One region of the Mesorhizobium sp. B3-2-1 genome, then DNA from elsewhere that is predicted to be linked to it. Evidence: riboswitches for the same ligand, from Rfam matches in the RefSeq annotation. Region 1 holds a riboswitch; each other region holds the start of a gene.
The links. Region 1 has a riboswitch for cobalamin ahead of FJW08_RS24960 (DUF1636 family protein). Riboswitches for the same ligand answer to the same signal wherever they lie in the genome.
Positions count from the first base shown of each region.

Region 2: linked by a shared signal. The riboswitch ahead of FJW08_RS13600 (aromatic ring-hydroxylating dioxygenase subunit alpha) and the one ahead of FJW08_RS24960 (DUF1636 family protein) in region 1 are both predicted to bind cobalamin.
Region 3: linked by a shared signal. The riboswitch ahead of FJW08_RS03855 (DUF1636 family protein) and the one ahead of FJW08_RS24960 (DUF1636 family protein) in region 1 are both predicted to bind cobalamin.

Region 1 is NZ_VFTI01000028.1:56,035-59,300, reverse strand. It holds gene FJW08_RS24965 (winged helix-turn-helix domain-containing protein) at 1-955, shown strand, start outside; cobalamin riboswitch at 985-1,192, shown strand; gene FJW08_RS24960 (DUF1636 family protein) at 1,230-1,658, shown strand; gene cobW (cobalamin biosynthesis protein CobW) at 1,660-2,697, shown strand; gene FJW08_RS24950 (cobaltochelatase subunit CobN) at 2,716-3,266, shown strand, end outside.
Region 2 is NZ_VFTI01000011.1:53,418-56,683, reverse strand. It holds gene FJW08_RS13605 (hybrid-cluster NAD(P)-dependent oxidoreductase) at 1-291, opposite strand, end outside; gene FJW08_RS13600 (aromatic ring-hydroxylating dioxygenase subunit alpha) at 312-1,559, opposite strand; cobalamin riboswitch at 1,674-1,876, opposite strand; gene FJW08_RS13595 (DUF680 domain-containing protein) at 2,370-2,576, shown strand; gene FJW08_RS13590 (DUF680 domain-containing protein) at 2,648-2,851, shown strand; gene FJW08_RS13585 (DUF680 domain-containing protein) at 2,918-3,157, shown strand; gene ugpC (sn-glycerol-3-phosphate ABC transporter ATP-binding protein UgpC) at 3,237-3,266, opposite strand, start outside.
Region 3 is NZ_VFTI01000003.1:40,430-43,695, reverse strand. It holds gene FJW08_RS03865 (ABC transporter substrate-binding protein) at 1-706, opposite strand, end outside; gene FJW08_RS03860 (ABC transporter ATP-binding protein) at 752-1,540, opposite strand; gene FJW08_RS03855 (DUF1636 family protein) at 1,537-1,914, opposite strand; cobalamin riboswitch at 2,040-2,246, opposite strand; partial or broken gene FJW08_RS03850 (AraC family transcriptional regulator) at 2,367-2,516, shown strand; gene FJW08_RS03845 (helix-turn-helix domain-containing GNAT family N-acetyltransferase) at 2,524-3,266, opposite strand, start outside.

The DNA of each region.
Region 1 (3,266 bases):
TGTGTTCGAATACTGGGCGCACGAGGCCTCGTTCCTGCCCGTCGAGACCTACCCGCTGATGCGCTGGCGCATGCGGCGCGCCGAGCAAGGCGATGAAATGTATCTGGGGCTGGCCAAATGGGGCCGCGAGCACGCCCCCTATATAGAAGAGATCTACCGCGAGGTCGTGGCACGCGGCCCGATCGCCGCTTCCGCGCTGGAAGGCCAGAAAGGCTCCGGCGGCTGGTGGGGCTGGAGCCACGCCAAGCACGCCTTCGAATGGCTGTTCTGGGCCGGGCGCATCACCACCGCGCACCGGCGCGGCTTCGAGCGCTTCTACGACCTGCCGGAGCGCGTGCTGCCGCAGGCGATCCTCGACCTGCCGGTACCGACCGCCGAGGATGCACATCGCGAATTGCTGCGCATCTCCGCCCGCGCCCATGGCGTGGCGACATCGGGCGACCTGCGCGATTATTTTCGACTCTCCCCCGCCGACATGAAAGGCCGCCTGGAGGAACTGGTCGAGACCGGCGAGTTGCTGCCGGTCCGTGTCGAGGGCTGGGACAAGCCGGCTTACCTCCATAGGGGCGCGCGCTTGCCACGCAAGATCGAGGCCCGCGCCCTGCTGGCGCCGTTCGATCCGGTCGTCTTCGAGCGCTCGCGCAGCGAGCGGCTGTTCGATTTCCACTACCGTATCGAGATCTACACCCCGGCCGACAAGCGCCAATATGGCTACTATGTCCTGCCCTTCCTGCTCGGCGACAGGATCGTGGCGCGCGTCGACCTCAAGGCCGACCGGCCGGCAAGTGTCCTGCGTGTCCATGCCGCCTACGCCGAGCCCGGCGCACCGCCCGAAACCGCCGCTCAGCTCTCCGAGGAATTGAAGCAGATGCAGGGCTGGCTTGGCCTCGAACGCATCGAAGTGACGCCCGCCGGCGACCTGGGCCCGGCGCTGTCCGACATCGCGGTGTCGTAAGCTCGCGTTGACACCGCTGCCCGCAAGAGCCTAAATCCAATCCAGACGGTCTCCTCTCGGCAAAGGGAGGAGCCAAGAGGGAATGCGGTGCGGGATTGAAAATCCCAAATCCGCGGCTGTCCCCGCAACTGTGAGCGAAGAGCCAAGGCCGAAAGCCACTGGGATTGTCCCGGGAAGGCGGCTACCCAAGGCGATGACCCGCGAGCCAGGAGACCTGCCGTCTGGAATGCAAGTATCCGATCGTCCGGCGGGTTTTCCGGGCAAGGAGCCTGATTTGGATCGCGACGGCAGTTTTTCGGCTGAAACAACGGACATTTCGTCCGGCGGGGATGATTCCCTGGCCGGCATCACTGTCATCGTCTGCGCCTCCTGTCGCGACGAGACCGGCTCCGATGCTCATCCCCGGGCCGGCGAACTTTTGGCTGAAGATACGCGCCAAGCCGCCTCGGGCGACAACATCCGCATCCGCACCGTCGAATGCCTCGGCAATTGCAAGCGCCGGCTGAGCGCCGCGATCCTGCGCGACGGATGCTGGAGCTATGTGTTTGGCGATCTGACCCCGACCAGCGGTGCCGATCTCGTCACCGGCGCGAAACTCTTCGCCACCTCCAGCGACGGCCTCATTCCCTGGCGGGGCAGGCCCGATAGCCTCAAACGCGGCCTCGTTGCCCGCATCCCTCCCCTCGACATGCTGAAAGACTGATATGACCGCATCCGTTTCCCGCGTTCCCTGCACCGTCGTCACCGGCTTCCTCGGCGCCGGCAAGACGACCCTTGTCCGCCATCTTCTGGAAAACGCCGGCGGCAAACGGATTGCCATCATCGTCAACGAGTTCGGCGACATCGGCATCGACGGCGAAATCCTCAAGGGCTGCGGCATCGACACCTGCCCCGAGGAAAACATCGTCGAACTGGCCAATGGCTGCATCTGCTGCACCGTCGCCGACGATTTCGTGCCGGCGCTCGACCAGATCCTGTGCCTGACGCCGAAGGTCGACCATATCCTGATCGAAACCTCGGGCCTCGCTCTGCCCAAGCCGCTGGTCCAGGCTTTCCAGTGGCCGTCGGTGAAGAGCCGCGTGACCGTCGATGGCGTCATCGCCGTGGTCGACGGTCCCGCACTTGCCGAAGGCCGGGTTGCCAACGACATGGAAGCCCTGCAGGCGCAGCGCGCCGGGGATGAAAGCCTCGACCATGATGATCCGGTCGAGGAAGTGTTCGAGGACCAGATCGCCTGCGCCGATCTGATCATCCTGTCGAAGAGCGACCTGATGGACGCCGACGGCTCGGCCCGCGCTAACAGCATCATCGGCGAACACGCCGCCCGCGCCGTGAAGATCGTGCCGACGTCTCATGGCAAGGTCGATCCCTCGGTGCTGCTCGGCCTCGGGCTCGCCGTCGAGGACGATATCGAGAACCGCAAATCCCATCACGACGGCGCATTCGACCACGAGCATGACGACTTCGACACGTTCATCGTCGACATTCCCTCGATCGCCAATCCCGACGAGCTGGCAAAGCGCGTCGCCGCGGCCGCCGAACAGGAGAACGTGTTGCGGGTGAAAGGCTTCGTCGAGGTCGGCGGCAAGCCGATGCGGCTCCTGCTGCAGGCCGTCGGCCCGCGCGTCAATCACTACTATGACCGCGCCTGGACCGCCGGGGACGACCGTCGTTCGCGCCTGGTCGTCATCGGCCTCAAGGGGCTGAACCGGCCGGCGATCGAACGCATACTCGCCGGCTGATTTTCGGGCACGGGCGCGATGCACATCCTCACCACGACCTCCGCCTCGCTCGACGACCTCGCCGAGCCTGTCGATCTCAGGCAGACGCCGGCGGATATCGTGGCTCTATCCTTCACCGACAGCGACCTCGCCGGGCTGGCGGCGGCATGGAAGGCCGACGCCGATCGCCTGCCCTCGATGCGGCTGGCGGCACTGCGCGACCTGCGCCATCCCATGTCGGTCGACCTCTGGGTCGACAGCGTCGCCCGCCACGCCAAGGTCGTCCTGGTGCGTATCCTCGGCGGTTACGACTGGTGGCGCTATGGCTGCGACCAACTGGCGGCAATTGCCCGCGAACGCGGCATAAGACTGGCGCTGCTTCCCGGTGAAAGCCATGACGAGGATCTCAGGCTGATCGAAGCCTCGACGCTGCCCCGCGCCGAACTCGACGGCCTGCTCGGCTATTTCCGCGAGGGCGGCCCGGCCAATATGAACGCGCTGGTGCACAGGCTGGCGGGCTTGGCCGGACAGGATACATCAGTCGCCAGTCCGGTCAGCGTGCCGAAGGCCGGTTACTATCAGTCTGGAAT
Region 2 (3,266 bases), on a different contig from region 1:
GCGTGTGCCGACGCTGCCCGCCTGCGCCTTCACCGTCACCGCGATCGAGAACGGCCGCGACGGCGAGGACGACAGCGTATAGGTACGCATCAGCGATCCGTCCGGCGTCGGCAGTTCCAGCGTCACGAACTGGCCTGGCTTATAGCGGAACCAGGTCTGGTTGTCGGACCGGAAGGTGAAGGTCTTCACGTCCGGCGCCTCGTCGCTGACGCCGGTCACTTCCAGCACCTGCAGCCTGTCGTTCCAGGGCGCCATCTGGTCGAGATGACGATAAAGGCCAAGGTCGGTCATCGCATTCATCCCTCAGCCTCTCATGCGACGCTGCGCAGCGCGGGCCGGCCACCTTCGGCAAGGCGCGGTCCGATGAAGCGGGCATACCAGTCGACGAACTGGATCACACCGCCCTCATGCAGCTCGGAATAGGGGCCGGGCTCGTAAGCGGGCGATAGGATACCGAAGGCGTTCTCTTCGACGATGCGGCGATCCTGGTCGTTGGTTTCGGTCCAGACATGGGTGAGTTCGGCGAGATCGTAGTCGACGCCCTCGACCGCATCCTTGTGTACCAGCCATTTGGTCGTCACCGCCGTCTCCGTGGCGCTGACCGGCAGCACGCGGAAGGTGACGGCATGGTCGATGAGGATATGATTCCAGGTTGTCGGGTAGTGATAGTGCATCAGCGTGCCGATCCGGTCGCCCGAGACGCTGTCGGACAGGTTCTTCTTCACCGCCCGCCTGCCGGTCATCGTGTAGCTCTGGGCATCGCGCAGCAGCGGCGCGCGGGTGGCGCGGTATTGCCCGGCCGGGTCGATGCGGAATTTGCTGGGTAGGCCAGCAGCCTCGCATTTCGCCCAGTGCGCCAGCATCTCCGGATCGCTGTCGGCCCCTTGCACGCCGGTCACGGTCGGTGCTTCCGGGAAGGTCTTGCACAGCTCCGGATGATTGCCCGCGCAATGATAGCATTCGCGGTTGTTTTCCCAGACCAGCTTCCAGTTGCCCTTCTCGATGATCGTGCTCTCGAAGGCGATCTTGGCCTCGCTGAGCCGGTGCGGCTTCAGATAGGGCTCGATCATCGCCCGCATCGGCGCGAAGTCGGCGGGCTCCTTGGCCAGGCAGATGAAGACATAGCCGGCGACGCTTTCGCAGGCGACCGGCTTCAGCCCGAACTGGCTCTTGTCGAACCCATCGGCCATCTGGCGGGCGAACAGCAGCCGGCCGTCGAGCTCGTAGGTCCACTGGTGATAGGGACAGACCAGTTTGGCGGCCATGCCCTTGTCGGTGTTGCAGACGCGGCTGCCGCGATGGCGGCAGGAATTATGGAAGGCGTTGATCTTGCCCTGCTGATCGCGCACCAGCACGACTGGATAATCGCCGATCTGCACGGTGATGAAGCTGCCCGGCTTGGGCAATTCGCAATCATGGCCGATGAACAACCAGTCGCGATACCAGATCAGCTCCATGTCCAGCTTGAAGTAGTCCGGGTCGGTGTAAAAGGGCTGTTCCAGCGAAAAGCCTTGTTTGCGGCTGTTCAAGAGCCTCAGCATGTCGTTGCGCGCGTCCATGTCCTGTCCTCAGTTTCAAGGACTGAACTGGTGGTGATTGAGGAAGGACTGGACGCAGATCGGCGAAAAGCCGGACAAACACCATCCGCCTCTTGACCGCCCACCGCGATCAGTCGAGTTCTAGCCATCTCGGGCTGGTTTCCGGGCTCTGGAGTTGTCCTTGCGGACCATCGCGACACCTTCCCAAGCCTTCGCCCAGTGGTCTCCCGTTGCGACTTGAACTCCACCACCGTTGCGGGGGCAGCGCCGGAATCTGACCGGCTTCCCAATTCTCCGCTCCATCGTCACGCAGCGGCACCTGAGATGCCTGATCTAATCACGACAGGCTTTGCGACATCGGCACGAAAGCGACATCGCATCCATGCGGCGCGACACGCACGCTGGATCGTCGTGACAGGGTCGTAGCCGTTGGAATCGAACTCCGTCGCCAGACGCGCCGGCACCGTTTTCGACCCCTTTGCCGCGGGCGAGAAGGTTAACGGTTTCAAAAAGTGACTATTAGCAGAGTCTAAAATCGAACCGAACGGTTCGTTTCTGTTGACGGTGCGTGCAAGACCGTGTGAACGCCGAGCCTCCGACACAGTTGATGATCGAGGCGTTGGCTTTAGATAACCAATTGATATCACGAAGAAAAAGAGCGGATTTGGAAAGCCCTGGTACAATTTCAAGTGGTGGGGTCATGGTCCACGCTGAACAACTTCGTGATTGGAAACGGCCGGGGGGCTCTCCCACATCGGGGCTGTCCGAACGACGCGATTTTAATCCCAAGACACGCCGCTAGACGGACGGAAAAATACTGGAGTACCCAAAATGAAAAAGATTGTTCTCACTGCCGCCGCCGTTCTGGCGATTTCCGGCAGCGCCTTCGCTGGTAGCGACAATTACGGTTCGAACGGCGCCAATCAGCCCGCAGCAGCCGTGGACAGCTCGTACACCGCTTCGACCTCCACCAAGACGTCGGAGCCGGTTGCTCAGGCGCCTGCTCAGGGCAGCGATCGCAACCTCTTCGGCCGCTAACGGCCTATCCGCACGGATGGCGGGCTTGCCCGCCGGTCCGGTGGAATTCAAGAAATTCAGGAGTGTCTAAAATGAACAAGATCCTTATTGCCGCCGCCGCCGTTCTGGCTATTTCCGGCAGCGCTTTTGCCAGCGACAACTATGGCTCCAACGGTGCCAACCAGCCTGCTGCCGCGGTGGACAACTCGTACACCGCTTCGGTCGACAAGTCGGCTCCTGCCAACCAGGAGCCCGTCCAGCACGGCGCCGATCGCAACCTGTTCGGCAACAACTAACATCTCGTCAAGCAGGGACGGCGCGCTCAGCCCGTCCCTTGAATTCGAAAATATCGGAGTAAAAAAATGAAAAAGATTGTTCTTACCGCCGCCGCTCTTCTGATTGCCGCTGGCGGCGCCTATGCCGGCAACGACAACGTTGGCGGCACCGACATCAACAAGCAGGCGACCGTCAACGTCGATACGTCGCATACGGGTTCGATCCGCAACAGCGACTCGCCCGTCTACAAGCTGCTCAATTCGTCCGGCGACGTGCAGAAGCCGGCGCATCAGGGTGCTGATCGCAATCTCTTCGGCAACAACTAACCAGCCGTGGTGATATACAAAAGAGAGCGGCGGGCTTGCCCGCCGCTCTCTTTTTGCGTCGTCGAGACAGGTTGTGGTCTCAGGCGGCTTTTGCTTCCGCTTCGTGCAG
Region 3 (3,266 bases), on a different contig from region 1:
TGCCCCAGCTCGTTTCCATGTCGGCCATGATGTTGTCGCCGCCGGCCGCCGATATCATGGCGCTGGGGATGGCGAACTTTCCCGCGGTAAAGGGCTTGTCCTCGCCGGAATCGTACAGGAACACGCGTGTTCCCTTGGCGCTGCCGACCTTGGCGGTGATATCGGCGAGTTGCGCCTTCCAGCCGGCGACAAGCTTCTCCGCTTCTGCCTCCTTGCCGAAGACCTTGCCCAGCTTTTCGATATCGCCATAGAGCAGGTCCATGGAGGCGGCCGGGCGGCTCTTGTCGAGATGGACGCAGCTTTCGGTCAGCACCAGCGTCTTGATGCCGTGCGGAGCGAGCGTGTCGGGGGTCACGTCGCCGCCGGGCTTCATGCCGTAGTACCAGCCGGCGAAGAAGAAATCGGGCTCGGCGGCGACGAGATTCTCCAGCGTCGGATATTTCGGCGCCAGTTCGGGAATGGAACCCTGCTCTGCCTTGAATTCGGGGCCGACCTTGTACCATCCGGTGATACCGGTCAGGCCGACGATCGACGGCTGCAGCTTCAGCGCGAAGGCCATCTCGGCCATGTTGAGATCATGGATGACGGCGCGCTTCGGCGGCGCGTCGAAGGTCAGCTGCTTGCCGCAGCTGTCGACGGTGACGGGGAAGGCAAAGGCTGTCGAGGCCAGCAGCGAGACGACGAGGGACAAGGCGAGGCGTTTCACGGACTTTGCTCCTTGGTTGAACGTGTCGGATAAGGATGGATTTGATCAGGACGGCGGTGCGGCGCGGTTCGGAAGGTCGAACACCGTCAGTTCGCGGTCCTCGGTGGGATGGCGCAGGCGAAACACGTCGACGCCGAAAATCTCGCGGATCAACTGCTGCGTCAGCGCCTCGTGCGGCGGCGCCAGCGCCTGCAGCCGGGCCTCGTTCATCACCGCGACCCTGGTGGCGAAGGGCGCCACCAGGGTCAGATCGTGCAGCACCGCGATCACCGTCATGCCGAAGCCGGCCACCAGTTCGAGCAGTTGCGCGCGGGCGCGCGGGTCGAGGTGGTTGGTCGGCTCGTCGAGGAACAGGATCTTGGGCTCCTGCGCGATGGCACGCGCAAGCTGGGCGCGCTGGCGTTCGCCACCAGACAGCGAGCCGATGGTCCGGCCGAGCAGCGGCAACAGGCCGGTCCGGCGCAGCGCGTCCACGACAATGTCGCGTTCCTCGCCGCGGCGCCTCAGGCCGGCATGCGGGACGCGGCCAAGCTCGACATAGTCGATCACCGCCAGCCGTGGGTCCGGCTGGTCGGTCTGGCCCACGACGGCGATATGCAGAGCCCGTTCGGCGGGCGAAATCCCATCCAGGCGCCGCCCGCCGAGCTTCACCTCTCCGAAGCTCGGCCTGAGCATGCCGGACAACATGCGCAGCAGCGTGGTCTTGCCGGCGCCGTTGGGACCAATGATGGCGAGGCGGTCGCCGGATGTCACCGACAGGCTGACGGCATGGACCAGATGCCGGCCATTCGCCGTCGCGCCCAGGTCGCGCGCATCGAGAAGCGGCGTTGTCATCGATTGCCATCCGCCAGCTTGCCGGCTCCCGGGATGCGGGCCAGCGTCTTGCCGGCCAGGCCCGGCGGACGTTGTCCGGAATTGCACCAGCCGTCCGGAAGCGAAGCGTAAAGCCTGGCAAACCGCACGAGATCGGCAGCGTCGGCCTGCGCGTCGATCGACCCGAAGAGATAGGCTGCCTTGCCTGGCGCCTGGAAAGCCACTGTCAGGGGACGCGCGCAACCCGCCATGCAAGCCACGCCCTCGACCGTGAAACCATGCGCCACGTCAGGCTGGGCCGAGAGGCGGGAGCGCAACTCGGCGCACAAACCTTCGCCCGACCTGACGCCGGTCGGCACGTCGCGGCAAAGGGTGCACACGATGATCTGGTGCATGGAGCCGGGTTGAATACGATCGATTGCGCCGTCCAACTTCCCGTCACTTTCAAAACTGGCGACGGAAGGATGTTGGTCGACCGGCCGACAAGACCGATGTCCACGTTTCCTCCCGGCACACCCCGTCCGGTCAACTCAGTGATGGCAGGTCTCCTGGCTCACGGGTCTCTGCGCAATCCTGCCTTCCCAGCCTTGCCGGCCAGTGGCGTTCCGGATCTTGCTCACCGCTTACAGTTGCGGGGGCAGCCGCGGCCTCGACCCCATGGGGTCTCACCGCGTTCCCTTTTCACCCCTCGCCTTTCGGCTCGGGGACCATCACGAGTCGCAGCCTAGGCCGCGCGCGACAGCGAGGCAAGGCGATTGCTTCGTTTTGTTATAACAGAACAGACCTGAGAGCAAGCCTGTCGTCGACTTTGCGTCCGGCCGCCTGACAGCCGTTGCCGTTTTTTCATCGGCGCACGATCGACACGATCTGGAACGGCTGGCTTCCCGCCTCCGGCCATGAAATCGCCTACGCGTCGGAATTCGAGCGCTATGGGCCCGAATTCGATGGCCGCACCGGTAATGGCGGGCTGGAGATCTGGGTGCGGGTCAAGGCATGACGCGCCGCTACAGGTCCAGATCCCAGTTCTGTCCGACCAGATCCTTGCCGAAGGAATGGTGGGGCTCTTCCTCGATCAGCTTGAAACCGGCCGCCTGGTAGATGTGCCGGGCGGCGGTCAGAATGTCGTTGGTCCATAAGGTCAGCGTCTTGTATCCCCTGGCGCGGGCGAAGCCGATGCATTCCTCGACCAGGCGCTTGCCGATGCCGAGGCGGCGCGCCGAAGGTTCGACATAGAGCAGCCGCAGCTTGGCCACCTGATCCGACTTGCGCACGACGAAGACCGAGCCGACGACCTCACCTTCCCGCTCGGCGATCCAGCCGCGCTCCCATTTCGGATCGAAATTCTTGACGAACTCGCCGAGGATCTCAGCCACCAGTGCCTCGTAGGTTTCGTCCCAACCATAGTCCTGGGCGTAGAGCATGCCCTGGCGGCGCGTGACCCAGCCGATGTCGCCAACCTGCAGCGGCCGCAGGATGTAAGGCACCTTGGGTTCGGGTCTGTCGCCGAGCAGGTCCTGGACGATGCGCATGGCCTTGACCAGCCGATCCTGATCGACGGGCGCCAGGCGACCGAGTAGCGCGCGCACCTGGTCGTGCGAATCCTGGTTGAGCGGCGCGAAGGCTTCCCTACCCGCTGGCGTCAGCGCGATCGAGGCGCGGCGCGCGTCCGCCTCGGTGGCTTCGCGCTCGACCAGACCGCGCTCCTCGAATTTTTTGAGCAAACGGCTGACATAGCCGGGGTCAAGGC